2 regions of the Streptosporangium jomthongense genome follow, and region 2 is predicted to be linked to the other one. Evidence: riboswitches for the same ligand, from Rfam matches in the RefSeq annotation. Region 2 holds a riboswitch; the other holds the start of a gene.

Region 1 (7,297 bases), 230 kb from region 2:
AGCCGGTCGGCAGGTCCCAGAACCCGACACCGGCGGGGGCGGGGCCGTGGGCGATCACCGGCAGCGGCCGGAACACCGTGACGGTGGCCGTCCCCGCGACCACGACGGCGACCACGGCCGCGAACACGGCGGAGGCGACCGTACGGCGGCGCGCGCCGTACAGGGCGAGGCAGGGCAGGCCGAGCAGGAACGCGACGATCACGAGCGTGACCAGGCCCGCCGCGCACAGCGCCGGGACCGACGCGGTTGCGGCGGCCGTGCCGAGGAAGGCGGCCACACCGGCGGCGGAGGCGGCCAGGGCGGTGACCACGAGCAGCAGGCCCCCGGCCAGGCGCCGTACGAGCGGCGCCCTGGAGGCGGGCAGGGAAGGGGATGGTTCTGTCATGGAACTCACGCTAGGAACGTCACTCCAGGTGATCGTCCTGCCGGAGAACCGTTTCCCACCCCGCCGCGCGGCGGGGGGTCACCGCGCCCCGGGACGGACCAGACCGGCCTCGTAGGCCGCAATGGTGGCCTGCACCCGGTCGCGGACCCCGAGTTCGGCGAGGATCCGCGCGACGTGGTCCTTGACGGTCGCCGGGCTGATGCCCAGCGCCGCCGCGATCTCGGCGTTCGACAGGCCGCGGGCCACGTGGAGGAGGACCTCCGTCTCACGGGGGGTCAGGCCGGAGAGCCTGGCGGCCTCCTCGGGGCCGGGCCTGCCGGTGAAACGGTCGATCAACCTGCGGGTCACCCCGGGGTCGAGCAGCGCGTCGCCCCCGGCGACCACCCGGACCGCGTCGATGATCCGCCCGGGGTCGGCGTCCTTCAGCATGAACCCCGCCGCCCCCGCGCGCAGCGCCGCGAACACGTACTCGTCCAGGCCGAAGGTGGTCAGGACCACCACCCGCGTCGCCGGGACCTCGGCGGTGATCCTGGCCGTCGCGGCCAGCCCGTCGAGCCCGGGCATCCGGATGTCCAGCACCGCCACGTCCGGGCGCAGGGCCGTGGCCTGCGCGACCGCGGTCTCGCCGTCGGCGGCCTGGCCGACGACCGTCATGTCCGGCTCGGCGTCGAGCACCGCGGTGATGCCGATCCTGACCACCGCCTGGTCGTCGGCGACCGTCACCCGGATCACGCTGGGAACACCTCCGGCAGCCATACCCGAATCCCGTCCTTCGTCTCGGTGACCGTACCGCCCGCGGCGTCCACCATGGCACGCACCTTCCTGGCCTCCCCGGGACCGGAGAGCACCAGGCCGTCGTCGCGGTAGGTCACCGTCACCGTCACGCCGTCGGCCAGCAGCGCCTCGGCCAGACGGTAGGCGGCCACCTCGACCGTCGCGGGCAGCGGACGGCGCCGTCCCTCGTGCTCGACGAAGGCCCCGCGCCTGACGGCCAGCGCCGCGATCCCGGCGACGACCGGGGGAGGTGTGTCGTCCGCCAGGTCGCAGCCGCCGCGAAGCTCGTCGAGGAGCTCCCTGAGCGCGGTGAGCCCGGCCCTGGACTCGGTGAGGACCAGGTCGAGCCGTCCCTGTTCCGACGCCTCGACCACGGCCCGCGCCCGTGCCCCCGCCGTACGGCGCAGCCCCGCGGCGATCCGGTTCCGTTCGGCGCCCGCGGCCTCGGCCGTGCGGCGGTCGAGGCGTTCCCGGTCGAGGGCCTCGGCCCGCCACCGCCTGCGCCTGCGCCCGCCGACCAGCAGCCCCGACCCCCACGCCAGCCCCGTCGGTACGGCCATCCCCGCGCTCAGCGTGGCCCAGACGGCCAGGGGAGGGCCCGTCATGCCCGGGACGAGGGGAAAGGCGGCGAGCCCGGCGACCACGAGCGGGGCGGGCCAGCCGCGGGAGCCGTACGCGCCGACGGTGTACAGCAGCGTCAGCTCGACCCACCAGCACACGAGGACCAGCTGGGCGGAGTGCGGCACGGTCAGCCCCGCCGCGTCGCACGCCAGCCAGGCCAGTAACGTCCCCTGCGCCACGGCCAGGCTCAGCTTCGGCGCCAGCCTGCGCCCGCGCAGCGGCAGGGCGTGCAGGACGAGCAGGACCAGCAGCAGCGTGCCCGAGGCGGGGGAGACGAACGGCCGCGGCGCCTCCGTGGCCAGCAGCCCGAACCCCGCGGGCAGTGCGACCGCCAGCACCACGAGGGCCCAGTCGAGCGCGGCGGCGCCCCGCCAGCCCGCCGTACGGCGTGACCACAGGGGCCGCGGGGGCTCAGGGGACGTAGAGGACGCGGTGGGCGCAGCAGGCCCCGTGGCCGGGGAGGGCAGCGGGAGCGCCGCTCTGACGGCCCATCCGGCCCCCTCGGGGCCCGCGCTCAGCGTCCCTCCCACGGCGCGTACGGCCCTGCCGAGGGAGGCCAGGCCGGTTCCGGTGCCGAGCCCTCCGGCGGCGGGACCGCCCCCGTCGGTGACCGTGACCACCAGGTGTCCCGCGTTCTCCTCGACCCGGACGCGTACGGCGGCGCCGGTGGCGTAACGCATCGCGTTTGTCAGGCTCTCCCTGACGATGCGCAGGGCGAGCGCCGCGGTCCCGGGTGGCGCGGAGGCGGCCGTGCGCCGGTAGTCGGCCCCGGGGTGATGGCCCGCCAGGGCGTCGACGTCGGCCAGCGTCGTCTCGCCGCCGCGCCGGTCGATGCGGGCCAGGCGGTCGAGTTCGGCGACGGCCAGACGGCCCGCCTCGGCGGCGTGGGCGGTCGCCTCCGCGGTCATGACGGGGTCGGCGAGCCGCAGGGCCGCGGCCGAGGCGACCGCGATGCCGGTCAGCCGGTGCGCGGCCACGTCGTGGAGTTCGGCGGCCAGCCGGTCGCGCTCGGTGGTCGCGGCGAGTCTGGGGATGGCGGCCGAGGCGGCGCGGTAGGCGGCGAGCGAGGCCCGGCCCGTCCTGCGCCGCCGGTGGGAGCGGCCGAGGGACCACACGACGGCGGCGGCGCCCGCGGCGAGCGTGCCGAAGCCTGCGGCGTCCCTGAGGCTTCCGTTCACGACGCCGATCGTGATCGCCACCACGAGGGTGACGGCGACGGCCCCGGCCGCCGCGGTTCCCGCCGTGCCGTACAGGGCCAGCGCGTAGAGCGCCGCGACGGTCACCAGCGCGGCCAGGCAACAGCCGAGGGTCAGTGACACGCGCTCACGCTACCGGGTTCGCCCGTGATGTCCGGAAGAACGAGCCTCCCACCGGCCCCGCGCCCGGGAGCCGATGGGAGGGGTTCGCGTGCCCTACGGCCTCACGGCCCGTACGGCGGGTACCGGGTCACACGCGCTGCCAGAGCGCGGGGACGTTGGCGGGCTCCCAGCCGGGCAGGGAGGTGTGCGCCTGCAGGCACCGGTAGGCGGAGCCGCCGTAGGTCACCACGCTCCCGGCGTAGTAGGAGACACCGGCGGCCCAGGGCTGCGCGGGCGGCGTCGCGGTCGTCGTCAGCGTGGGCGTCGAGGTGTGGGAGACGGTCGGGGTGGGGGTCGGGGTGAGCGTCGGCGTCACCGTGGGTGTCGCCGTCGCGGTCGCCGTGGCGGTCGGGGTCGGGGATGGGGTCGACACGTTGCCGAAGGTCACGTCGGAGCAGGTGTAGAACGCCTCGGCGCTGTCCGAGCGCTGCCAGATCGAGTAGACGATGTGGCGGCCGGTCTTCGGGGGCAGCTGGCCCTGGATGACGTACTCGCCGTTGACCTTGGACGGGTTCCTGACCTTCGCCAGCAGGGTGGAGTCCAGGTCCGACCACTTCAGCGGCTGGAGCGGGTCGAAGCCGTCCTTCGTGATGTAGATCTCGAAGGTGCCGGGGTGGTCGGCGGTGTAGGGGTAGCGGAAGGTGTAGGCGCCGCCGCCGGTCGGCATGGCCGTGGAGGGCCAGTCGGTGCGGGCCGCGTCGTAGGCCCGGTACTTGGCGCGTCCGGCGCTGCACAGCTGCCCGTCAGGGATGATCTCCCTGTGCTTTCCGTTGGCGGTGCCGATGTTCAACTCGTCCCAGTCGTAGAGCGGCTGGGTGTCCCATTTGCCGACGGCGGCCTTGCAGGCCGGGGTGTCGGGCGACTCCGGGTTCTCCAGATAGCAGGCGTAGACCCGGCTGACGGGTGTTCCCATCGATCCATGGGCGGACGCAGAACCGGCCATGACCGTCGAGAGCAGGACGGGTACGGCCGCCGCGGCGGCGATCGCACCAAGCTTCCGATTGTTCATGAAGGGCTTCTCCTGGGGGTGTAAGGGCGGAGAACGTGCAGGTCAGGCCCATGATTACGGGTCAATTATTAGGTAAGTTTCCTAACAGTTTCACCGAACTTAACGCCATGGGCGGAGTGGGGTCAAGACCTGGCCAATGTCCCTTTCTTGGGGGTTGAAGGTAGATCTTCTGGGGTTTTCATGGCTTTTGCTTTGCTTTGTCCGTTTGTGGTGGGTAGTGTCCTAGTTGTTCTCGACCGGTGACTTGCCCCTCACGAGAAGGAGCGGTCGGTCGACGTCGAATCCCGAAGCCTCCCGAGGGCGACGGGAGCCGGGGACCCACCTTTTGGGGTGAATCCGCCGCGACAACGCGGCGGTAGGGCAACTCCACCGCCCGAACCCGTCAGCTAACCCGGTAGACGAGATGGAGAGGAGATCCCCTCATGGATCACGTCGTCGCCTACCCACCGGCACGCACCGCCTTCGCGCGGATCGACTGAGACTTCCGCCGCGCCTGACCGCGGCACCCCCGCTCCGCACCGCGCTCCGTGTACGCCCGCCTGTTTCCTGGTGCGGCCTCTCTTCCCTGTGAGCGCTCACGCCCCGTGCCCCACTGATCGCCGAACGTCTTCGGCCCGGCACGAGCGGCTGTCCTGTTCCCTCGTGAAAGAGCCCTGTCTTCATGCGTTTCTCCGCTGCCCTGCGCCATCGTCTGCTCGCCGCCACCCTCCTGAGCGCGAGCGTCCTGACCTCCGCGGGTGTCGTCTCCGCGCTGCCCGCCGCAGCCGACACCGGCACCGGAACCACCGCCACCGCCCCGGCCGCCGCTGAGCCCGTCCTGCTCAAGGGCTCGACCAAGGCCTCCTACTTCTGGGACGACTCCTCCGGCCGCGCCGGTGACACCGGTCTGCCCGCGAGCGGCAAGCCCATGCAGAAGGGCATGATCGCCAGCCCGAGCTGGCCGCTGTTCACCGAGGGCTACGTCCTCTACAACGGCAAGAAGGCCAAGTTCTTCGTCGGCGACCGCGGCCCCGGCGTGCCGTCGAGCAGCGGCGTCATGATCGACCTCGACGCCAAGACCTTCGCCGACCTGACCGGTGGCAGCTTCAACTCCGACACGCTGGGCGTGGACGGTGTCGACGGCCAGGGGCACATCAAGGTCGAGTACGTCATCACCAAGTGGGGCGACGGCGTCGGCAAGAAGAACTACCCCGTGGCCTTCTCCAGCGGAGCCTGGAAGCTCATGGACCACAACCCGGCCACGCCGCCGCAGACCGCCCTGGCCGACGCGCCGCGGCCGTAACCCCTCATCGCGAAATATCCCCCAGCCCCGAAGGCCCCCGACCCCCTTCGGATCCCCGCTTCCTGAGATCCCCGAAGGTCCCGCTCCTCTCCCGGGACCCCTCCTCCGATCCCCCTCGGAGTCCGAGACCCCCTCAGGAAGGACGAGGGCGGGCACCCCGCACAGGTGCCCGCCCTCGTTCCGTGTTCACCGGCCGTGCCGTACGGCCTGCGGGCCGGACCCTCGGTCCCTCCTCGGCGCCGCGTGGTCCCTCGCGGTCGTCCTCGCCGCTCCGGTCACCGGGGCGTCCGGGCGCGGGAGGTGATGGCGGCCAGGTTCTCCGCCGTCCTGCGTCCCTCAAGCCGCAGCAATCCGAGGTTGGACCCCGGGCGGGCGAGGATCGTGAGGACGATCTTCGGGCCCGCGGTGTAGAGGAGCGCGTAGCCGCCGGCCGCGGAGACCAGCGTCTCCTCGAAGGTTCCCCTGCCCGTCATGTCCGCCATCCGGCGGCTGAGGGCCAGCAGCGCCGAGGAGAGGGCGCCGGTCTGCTCGGCGAAACCGCCGTCCAGGTCACTGGCTATCGTCAGGCCGTCCGCGCCGCACACTACGCTTCCGTCCACATCGGGTGTCCGCTCACGTAGCCGGGTCATCTCCTGGCGTACCTCGTCGCGGATTTCCACCGGCACCCTCCTTCTGGTCCGCTTCAGCGTCCGCGGTTTCACGGGCGTCCTCGAAGGCGTCGGACCGGGCTCAGGCAAGTGCCCTCAGCGCGTTCCTCAGCCGGATGAGCAGGTCGACGTCGGCGGGGTCGCCCGCCGTCACGGTCCCCCCGGGAGCCCCGGCGGGAGGTCCCGTCGCGGGCGGGCACGGTGGCCCGGCCGTGTCGAAGCACCCTCGCGGGCCGGACCGGTGCCGTTCCTCACGCGGGAACGGCGGGGCGGTGAGACCCCCGGCACGGGCGGTCAGGTGACCCGACAGGGACTGGAGACGATGCCGCGCCAGGGCCAGATCAGCGTGATGTACATCAAGACGGACATAAATCACGAGCAGGCCGTCGAACACCGTTTCCAATGGTTTTAGTAAATGGTATCCGTCGTCGGTGGTTATGATCACTTCACGGATTCCAGTGGGCTCGCCGGGGAGGCTCACGGCGAGGCCGTCGAGCATCGCCCGTAAGGTCTCGCCGAGCCCCGCGACGGCCCTGCCCGCGCCGGTTTCGCGGGCCGCGCCGCCGCCCGCCACGGCCGTCCCGCCGGTCTGGTCGATCAGCACCGCGTCCAGCGCACCGGGGATGGCCATGGCCTCGGCCAGGCAGCCTTCGATTCCGAGCACGGGGTCCCCCTCGCCAACGACTCCACAACGCCGCCCGGTCAGCGTAGGGAAACCGCTCCGAACCCGGAGCTATTCATGAAAAGTCAGATATGGCGAGGAAAAGAATTCCGCCGGGCGGTAGAAGGTTTGTCAACCGGCGGGGGAACGTTTGCTACTCGTCGGGGAGGAGGGCTTTCTCGTCGGGTTTGTGGACAAGAACATTCTTCACATATGACTCGGTCGAGGCGGGCAGTCCGACGTCCTGCCCGGCTTTCTCGGAGATGAACCAGCGGTGGTCGAGCACCTCGTGGAAGAGCTGGGCCGGCTCCAGTTTGCGCCGCATGTTCGCCGGTACGGCCTCGATCGTCGGCTGGAACACCTCGGCCAGCCACCGGTGGGCCACGACCGCCTCGTCCTCGTGGCGCAGGCCGCGCGCGACCCGGAAGGCGTCGAGGTCGTTGAGCAGCCGCCTGGCCTGGTTCTCCTCGACGTCCAGACCGGTGAGCCTGAACAGCCTGTGCTGGTGGTGTCCCGCGTCGACCACCTTGGGGCGCACGACCAGCCGTCCCGTGCCCGCC
Region 2 (7,297 bases):
ATCGTGCCGGTCGCCGTGCTCGGCCTGGTCAGCGGGGTCGCGGCGGCCGTGGTGCCCGCGGTGCAGGCGGCCGGGACGGACGCGGTCACGGTGCTCGCGGGCAGGCGTCCCACGGCGCGTGACCGGGCGGGCCGTCCACTGGCCGGCCTGGTCCTGCTCACGGCGGGGACCGCGGCGATGCTCTACGGGACGGTGAGCATCGAGGCGTGGATCTATCTCGGTGGGGCGCTGGGCCTGCTCGGCCTGGTCATGGTGACGCCCTGGCTGGTCAGGTGGATCGGCGGGCTGGCCGGAGGGCTCCCGCTTCCCCTTCGGCTGGCCGTCAGGGACGCCTCCCGCAACCGGGGCCGTACGGCTCCCGCCGTGGTGGCGGTGCTGGCCGCCGCCGCGGCGTTCAGCACGGTCGCCGTCGGCGCCACCAGCAGCGTCGCGACGGGGGAACGGCACTACCGGACCGGCTACCCCCAGGGCACGACCGTGATCTACGGGGACGACGTCCCCAAGGAGACCTGGGAGCGGATCAGGCCGCTCGTCGCCGAGGTGTTCCCGAGGACGACGCCGCTCGCGACGTACCAGGCACTCGACGGGGAGGGCGGGGCGCTGGACTTCGCGCTGGAGCGCCGTTCCTGTCGGAAATGCTTCACCTTGTGGGGGCCGCTGGGCACTCTGCCAGTGGGCGGCCCAGACCTGCTGCGCCTCCTGCTGGGCCGTACCGACCGGGCGGCGGAGGTCGCGCTGGCCGAGGGCAAGGTGGTGATCTTCGATCCGGCCGTGGTCAGGAACGGGGAGGTCCGGTTGGCCGTCCGGAGGCTCCCGGTGGGGGGCGAGAAGCCCGCGGTCACCATGCCTGCGGTCGGCGCCACCGTCCAGGGGCCCGCGCTGGTGCTCGGGGTGGCGCCGGAGGCGGCGGTGACCAGGGCGGGCTACGTCCCCGGCCTCATCGGGTTCATCGTTCGCCCGGAGGACGGCCGTCCCGACCCGGAGCGGGAGCGGCGGCTCAGCGAGGCGATACGCGTGATCACCCCCGACGTCACGGTCACGACGGCGGGGAGCGTGGACTCCGGCAGGATCGATCCCACCCTGTGGGTCATGGGGGCGCTGGCCTCGCTCGTGGTGCTCGGCGGTACGCTCGCCGCCTCGGGCCTCGCCGCCGCCGACGCCCGGCCCGACCTGGACACGCTCTCGGCGGTCGGGGCCAGACCTCGCACCCGCCGGGCGGTCGCGGCGGGGCAGGCGGTGTTCGTCGCGGGCCTCGGGGTGCCCCTCGGCCTGCTGGTCGGCCTGCTGCCCGGGTTCGCCATGGCGAGCCAGTCGGTCGTGCAGCGCAACGACTACCGGGAGGTCGGGTTCAACGGGGTCGCCTACCCCAAGCTTGAGATGGTCCTCAGCGTCCCGTGGCTTCCCCTCGTCGCCGTCGGGGTCGGACTGCCGCTGCTGGCGGGACTGATCGCCCTGGCCTTCGCCAGGACCGGGGTCACGCTGACCCGGCGGCTGGGTTAGTCAGGCGGACAGGTGGCGGCCCGTTCAGGGGCGGGCCGCCACCTGTCCGGTTCAGTCGGTGGTGCCCGCGCAGACCACGTGGGCGCCGATCTCGATCATCCGCTGTTCGCTGCGGGCGTCGGCGACCCTGGCCATCAGGATCGGCGCCTCGCTGGCGGCCAGCTGCGGCAGCCGGGCGCGCACCCCGCGGTGGATGTCCCTGACCACGTCCTCGGCCGCCGACATGTGCACCTTGACGTGCAGCATGATCCCGGGGGCCCCCGAGGAGGTCTTGGCCTCGGAGATCCACACGTGGTGCACGAGCGGGTAGTCGGCGAGCACGTAGGAGATCGCGAAGCGCAGCGCGGGCAGGATCGGGTGTGTGCAGCGCCCGTAACCGGGGTCGACCATCTGCATCGGCCCCGACAGGTGGGGACGCGGCGCGGGGATCCACGGTTGGGCGGCGGGCGCGGGCGGCACGGGGGCCGGGCTGGTGCGCCGGCCCGCCGCGGGAGTCACTGTGGGAGCGACTGTGGGAGCCACCGGGGTCGCCGGAGCCACGGGGACGACCGGAGGCACGGAGGCACGCGGGACCGTGGCCATCGCTCCGGTCGCGTAGGCCGTCGGGGCCGCGCTCGACAGCGCGGGCGTCGGGCCGGTGCGGGTGGAGAGCAGGTGGCGCTGGAGATCCTCGATCGGTACGGCCGCCGCCGCCGGGCCCGCGGCGTCGATCACGATCTCGCGCACGCCGGTGGCACGCTGGATGTCGAGGATGGTGTCGGCGTCGCACGCCGACAGGGCGTGGTTGCCGCGGTGGCGCGCGTAGGTGCTCTGCGAGGTGTAGCCGAGCAGGACCCGTTCGCCGGTCTGGGTCGTGCCGAGCACGACGGAGCGATCAGGGCGCACGGCCACGAGGAGCCCGTATTCGGCCAGCGCCGTCAGCAGCCGGTGCGGGCTGCCGTGTTGCGAGAGTACGTCGCCGAGAGCGGGGTTCCCGATGCTCATACACGGAACCTTAGGTAGAGAACCACGGCTTATCAGGGTAATCGCGAAGTTTTATCTAGATCAAGACCAAGATGAATTTTGTAGGCATAGAAGGTGTACGAAGTGGGTAACCGTCTCGGATCGCGGGACACTCGTGAACGCGTTCACAAGCCTCGATAGACTACGAGAGGTCCGTCCGCAGCCTCCACGTCTCCAAAGGATCCAGCCCGTGAACAAGCCCGTCGTACTGGTCGCAGAGGAACTCTCCGAGGCAGGTCTCGCCGTCCTGGGAGCCGACTTCGAGGTCCGCCACACCGACGGCGCCGACCGCGCCAAGTTCCTGCCCGCCCTCGCCGACGTGGACGCGCTCATCGTGCGCAGCGCCACCCAGGTGGACGCGGAGGCGATCGCCGCCGCGCCCAAGCTCCGCGTCGTCGCCCGCGCGGGCGTCGGACTCGACAACGTCGACGTTGAGGCCGCGACCAAGGCAGGCGTCATGGTCGTCAACGCCCCCACCTCCAACATCACCAGCGCCGCCGAGCACACCGTCGCGCTGATCCTCGCCTCGGCCCGCAACGTCGCCCAGGCCCACGCCGCGCTCAAGGGCGGCGAGTGGAAGCGTTCGAAGTACACCGGCGTCGAGCTGGACGAGAAGGTCGTCGGCATCCTCGGTCTCGGCAAGATCGGCCAGCTGGTCGCCCAGCGCCTGCAGCCGTTCGGCGTCGAGCTGATCGCCTACGACCCCTACCTGCAGCCCGCCCGCGCCGCGCAGATGGGCGTCAGGCTGGCCTCCCTCGAAGAGGTCCTGCGCGAGTCCGACTTCATCACCGTGCACCTGCCCAAGTCCAAGGAGACCGTCGGGCTCATCGGTGACCGCGAGCTGCACCAGGTCAAGCCGTCGGTTCGCCTGATCAACGTCGCGCGCGGCGGCATCATCGACGAGGGCGCCCTCTACTCCGCGATCAAGGAAGGCCGCGTCGCGGGCGCGGGCATCGACGTGTTCCCCAAGGAGCCCGTCACCGACAGCCCGCTGTTCGAGCTGGACCAGGTCGTCGTCACCCCGCACCTGGGCGCCTCGACCCACGAGGCCCAGGAGAAGGCCGGCACCCAGGTCGCGCGCAGCGTGAAGCTGGCCCTGGCCGGCGAGTTCGTGCCGGACGCCGTCAACGTCCAGGGCGGCGCCGTCGCCGAGGACGTCAAGCCGGGTCTGCCCCTGGCGGAGAAGCTCGGCCGCGTCTTCACCGCCCTCGCCGGTGAGGTCGCCACCAGGCTCGACGTCGAGGTGCGCGGTGAGATCGCCTCCCAGGACGTCCGCGTGCTGGAGCTGGCCGCCCTCAAGGGCGTCTTCACCGACGTGATCGAGGACTCCGTCACCTACGTCAACGCCCCGCTCCTGGCCAAGGACCGCGGCGTCACCGTCGAGCTGGTGACCAGCGCGGAGAGCCCCGACTGGCGCAACGTGGTGACCGTCCGCGGCGTCCTGGCCGACGGCCGCGCCGTCTCGGTCTCCGGCACGCTCTCCGGCCCGCGGCAGGTCACGAAGATCGTCGAGGTCAACGGCTACCAGATGGAGATCGAGCCGACCGACCACCTGTCGTTCTTCACCTACGACGACCGCCCCGGCGTCGTCGGCGTCGTCGGCCGCATCCTCGGCGACCACGGCATCAACATCGCCTCCATGCAGGTCGCCAGGGACGCCAAGGGCGGCAAGGCCCTCATCGCGCTGACCGTCGACTCTGCCATCCCGGCCGAGGTGATCGACCAGATCGGCGGCGAGATCGGCGCCGACAGCGGCCGCTCGGTCGACCTGGCCGACTGATCCCGGAGCACGGCTCCCACGGCCGCCGTCCCCGTTCGCGGGGCGGGGGCCGTCTGCTTTTCCGGCCGAGCCTCGTCTCAATATATGAGAAGCCTGCACGAGGGGTGAGACAGATTGCGGAGGGCCGGTTATTATGGCTGGTAATGCGCCAGGTTCTCGTACTTATTACCTGCCGCGGCGAGGCCTGACACAGGGGCGGGCCGGCAACTCGCCGCGGTGTGATGGCGTTCGTCGGCCCCGGTTTCCCGTCGATCCGTGATCCGGATCCGCGATCCGATGAGGGCCCGTGACCAGGGTCCAGGCTCCCCTTCCTCCTTCAGCCAGCTCCGTGCGAACGAGACGAGAAGCGTCATGTACGACATGTATCCCTGGAACCGTCCCGAGGACAACGAGAACGAGGCCGCCCAGGCCCTGCAGACCGCGCTGGACCGCCGCGACAACGGCGGAGTGCCCCCGCACTCCTCCTGAGCCGGGTCCCTCCGAGGCCACGGGCGGTGCGGCGCCCGGGACCGGGAGAGGCGTGGGTCAGCGGGCGAGGGCCGTACCGGCCTGGGTCGACTGCCTGATCGCCGTGTCCAGCTCGGCCCGCTCGTCGGCGAGTTCGACCCCCTTGGGGTCCGGCCGTACGGCTCCCGCGAAGCTGGCGCGGCGCCAGGCCTGCAGCTTCTCCACCTTGACCACGTCGCCGCTGCGCGGGGCGTGGACCATGTAACCGGGCTTGGTGATCATGCCGACGTGACCGAGGTTGTGGAAGAAGACCAGGTCACCGGGTTTGAGGTTCTTCCAGGAGATCTTCCTGGCGAACGCGGAGTACTGCTGGGTCGTCGTGCGGGGCAGCCGGATGCCCGCGGCGCCGTACGCGCGGAGCATCAGGCCCGAGCAGTCGAAGCCGCCCCTGCCCGTGCCGCCCCAGACGTACGGTGTGCCGCGCTTGGACATCGCCCAGTTCAGCGCCTTCTTCCAGGCCGGGACCTTCCGCGCGGTCCCGGAGAACCCGGCCGGGGCGGGTTCGACGGCGGGAGTGGTGAGCGGGGTCCGGGAGCTCTCCGCGGTGGGGGCCGGGTGTGCGAGGGCGAATCCGGCGGCGGCGAGCGCGAGGAGAGGAGTGGGGGAGGTGGTGGTGAGGGAGGAGTCCGCCAGTGCGACGGCGGGTGTCGCGAGGATGGTCGAGCCGGTGACGATCAGGGTCAGGACACGGGGGTAGGTCTTGCCGTTCAGGACCGTTCCTTCCATAGGGCCGGCCGGGTGAGCTGTCGGGCTCGGGCGTGGAGGTCGCCCTACGGCGCGTGGTGGCGCCGACTCGCCCCGAGGGGCCTCGTGGAAAACGCCGGAAACGTGCTCCGCCAGACGGAGTGCGGCTCGGACGCCCCGTGGACCCCGGAAGTGGTTCCCCGGCTCCGCGCGGACCGAAAGAGGGGGATGGCCTGCGCGAATTAGGCGACGATACGAATGGCCAGGACCTTAACGAAACGGTCAAAAGATCGCAAACAGGACAAACTTTTCAAGGCCTTCCGGGGCGGGAAGTGTCCGAGGGGTGAGATCGGTGGTTCGATTGTCGAGACAGAGCAGATAGGGTGCCCGTTATGGATTCGCGCAATGTTCGTCTGGCCGTCATCCCTGGAGACGGGATCGGGACCGAGGTCGTCACCGAGGGCCTGAAGGTCCTCGAAGCCGTCGGAACGAAGGTGGAGACCACCACCTACGACCTGGGTGCCGGCCGGTACCACAGAACCGGTGAGGTCCTTCCCGAGGCGGTCCTCGACGAACTGCGCGGCTACGACGCGATCCTGCTCGGCGCGGTCGGCGACCCCAGTGTGCCGCCGGGCATCCTGGAGCGCGAGTTGCTGCTCAAGCTCCGCTTCGAGCTCGACCACTACGTCAACCTGCGTCCGGTCAAGCTCTTCCCCGGCGTCGCGACCCCGCTGGGCGGCTCCCGCCCCGAGGACATCGACATGGTCGTCATCCGCGAGGGCACCGAGGGCCTCTACGCGGGCGCCGGTGGTGCGCTGCGCCGCGGCACGCCGTACGAGATCGCCACGCAGGAGTCGCTGAACACCGCCTACGGTGTCGAGCGCGTCGTCCGCTACGCCTTCGAGAAGGCGCTCAGCAGGCCGCGCAAGAAGCTGTCGCTGATCCACAAGACCAACGTCCTCACCTTCGCCGGTGACCTGTGGTCCCGTACCGTCGACCGGGTCAGCCTTGAGTACCCCGACGTCGCCACCGACTACTACCACGTCGACGCGGCCTCGATGTTCTTCGTCACCCAGCCGGAGCGGTTCGACGTGATCGTCACCGACAACCTCTTCGGCGACATCATCACCGACCTCGGCGCCGCCGTCGCCGGTGGCATCGGCCTCGCGGCCAGCGGGAACGTCAACCCCGACCGCACCGCGCCCAGCATGTTCGAGCCGGTCCACGGCAGCGCCCCGGACATCGCGGGCCAGGGCAAGGCCGACCCGACCGCCACGATCCTGTCGGTCGCCATGCTCCTGGACCACCTTGGCCTGACCGAGGAGGCGGCCAAGGTCGAGCAGGCCGTGGCCGAGGACCTGGTCGAGCGCCAGACCGGGTGGGCGAGCCGTACCACCCACGAGATCGGCGACGACATCACCGCCCGAGTAGCCGGCTGACAAGCCGCCCGCACGACCCCAGACGCGCCCGGTGGCTCAGCAGAGCCGCCGGGCGCGTCTTTTTTTGTTCGTCTCACCGAGCAGACTGCCGGATTTTGGCATATATGCAGTAGTTTTCCGGTGCCTGCTCCGTCCCAGAATGGACCGTAGGTGCACTCCGCCACGAAGAGAAGGACCGCCGCCATGACCACCGCTCAGAAGCTGACCTTCGACGTGCAGCTCTCCGACCACGCTCGTTCCACGGCCGAGCGCGAGCAGGTACTGGCGAATCCCGGATTCGGTCAGACCTTCACCGACCACATGATCTCCATCGACTACACCGAGGGGGAGGGCTGGCACGACGCGCGGCTCACGCCGTACGGCCCGCTCAGCCTCGACCCGGCGA

Evidence for each region. Region 2 has a riboswitch for cyclic di-AMP ahead of ACFOYY_RS02445 (C40 family peptidase). Riboswitches for the same ligand answer to the same signal wherever they lie in the genome.
Region 1: another riboswitch for cyclic di-AMP. It lies ahead of ACFOYY_RS01285 (hypothetical protein); the one in region 2 lies ahead of ACFOYY_RS02445 (C40 family peptidase).

What each region holds. Positions count from the first base shown of each region.
Region 1 covers NZ_JBHSBC010000001.1:273,108-280,404, reverse strand. Annotated here, with positions in the region: gene ACFOYY_RS01305 (alpha/beta fold hydrolase) at 1-385, opposite strand, end outside; gene ACFOYY_RS01300 (response regulator transcription factor) at 464-1,117, opposite strand; gene ACFOYY_RS01295 (ATP-binding protein) at 1,114-3,099, opposite strand; gene ACFOYY_RS01290 (lytic polysaccharide monooxygenase) at 3,227-4,147, opposite strand; cyclic di-AMP (ydaO/yuaA leader) riboswitch at 4,413-4,563, shown strand; gene ACFOYY_RS01285 (hypothetical protein) at 4,809-5,429, shown strand; gene ACFOYY_RS01280 (roadblock/LC7 domain-containing protein) at 5,705-6,088, opposite strand; gene ACFOYY_RS01275 (hypothetical protein) at 6,159-6,740, opposite strand; gene ACFOYY_RS01270 (DUF4032 domain-containing protein) at 6,892-7,297, opposite strand, start outside.
Region 2 covers NZ_JBHSBC010000001.1:501,483-508,779, reverse strand. Annotated here, with positions in the region: gene ACFOYY_RS02465 (FtsX-like permease family protein) at 1-1,500, shown strand, start outside; gene ACFOYY_RS02460 (hypothetical protein) at 1,552-2,484, opposite strand; gene serA (phosphoglycerate dehydrogenase) at 2,693-4,282, shown strand; gene ACFOYY_RS02450 (hypothetical protein) at 4,538-4,750, shown strand; gene ACFOYY_RS02445 (C40 family peptidase) at 4,808-5,515, opposite strand; cyclic di-AMP (ydaO/yuaA leader) riboswitch at 5,503-5,717, opposite strand; gene ACFOYY_RS02440 (3-isopropylmalate dehydrogenase) at 5,866-6,912, shown strand; gene ACFOYY_RS02435 (branched-chain amino acid aminotransferase) at 7,096-7,297, shown strand, end outside.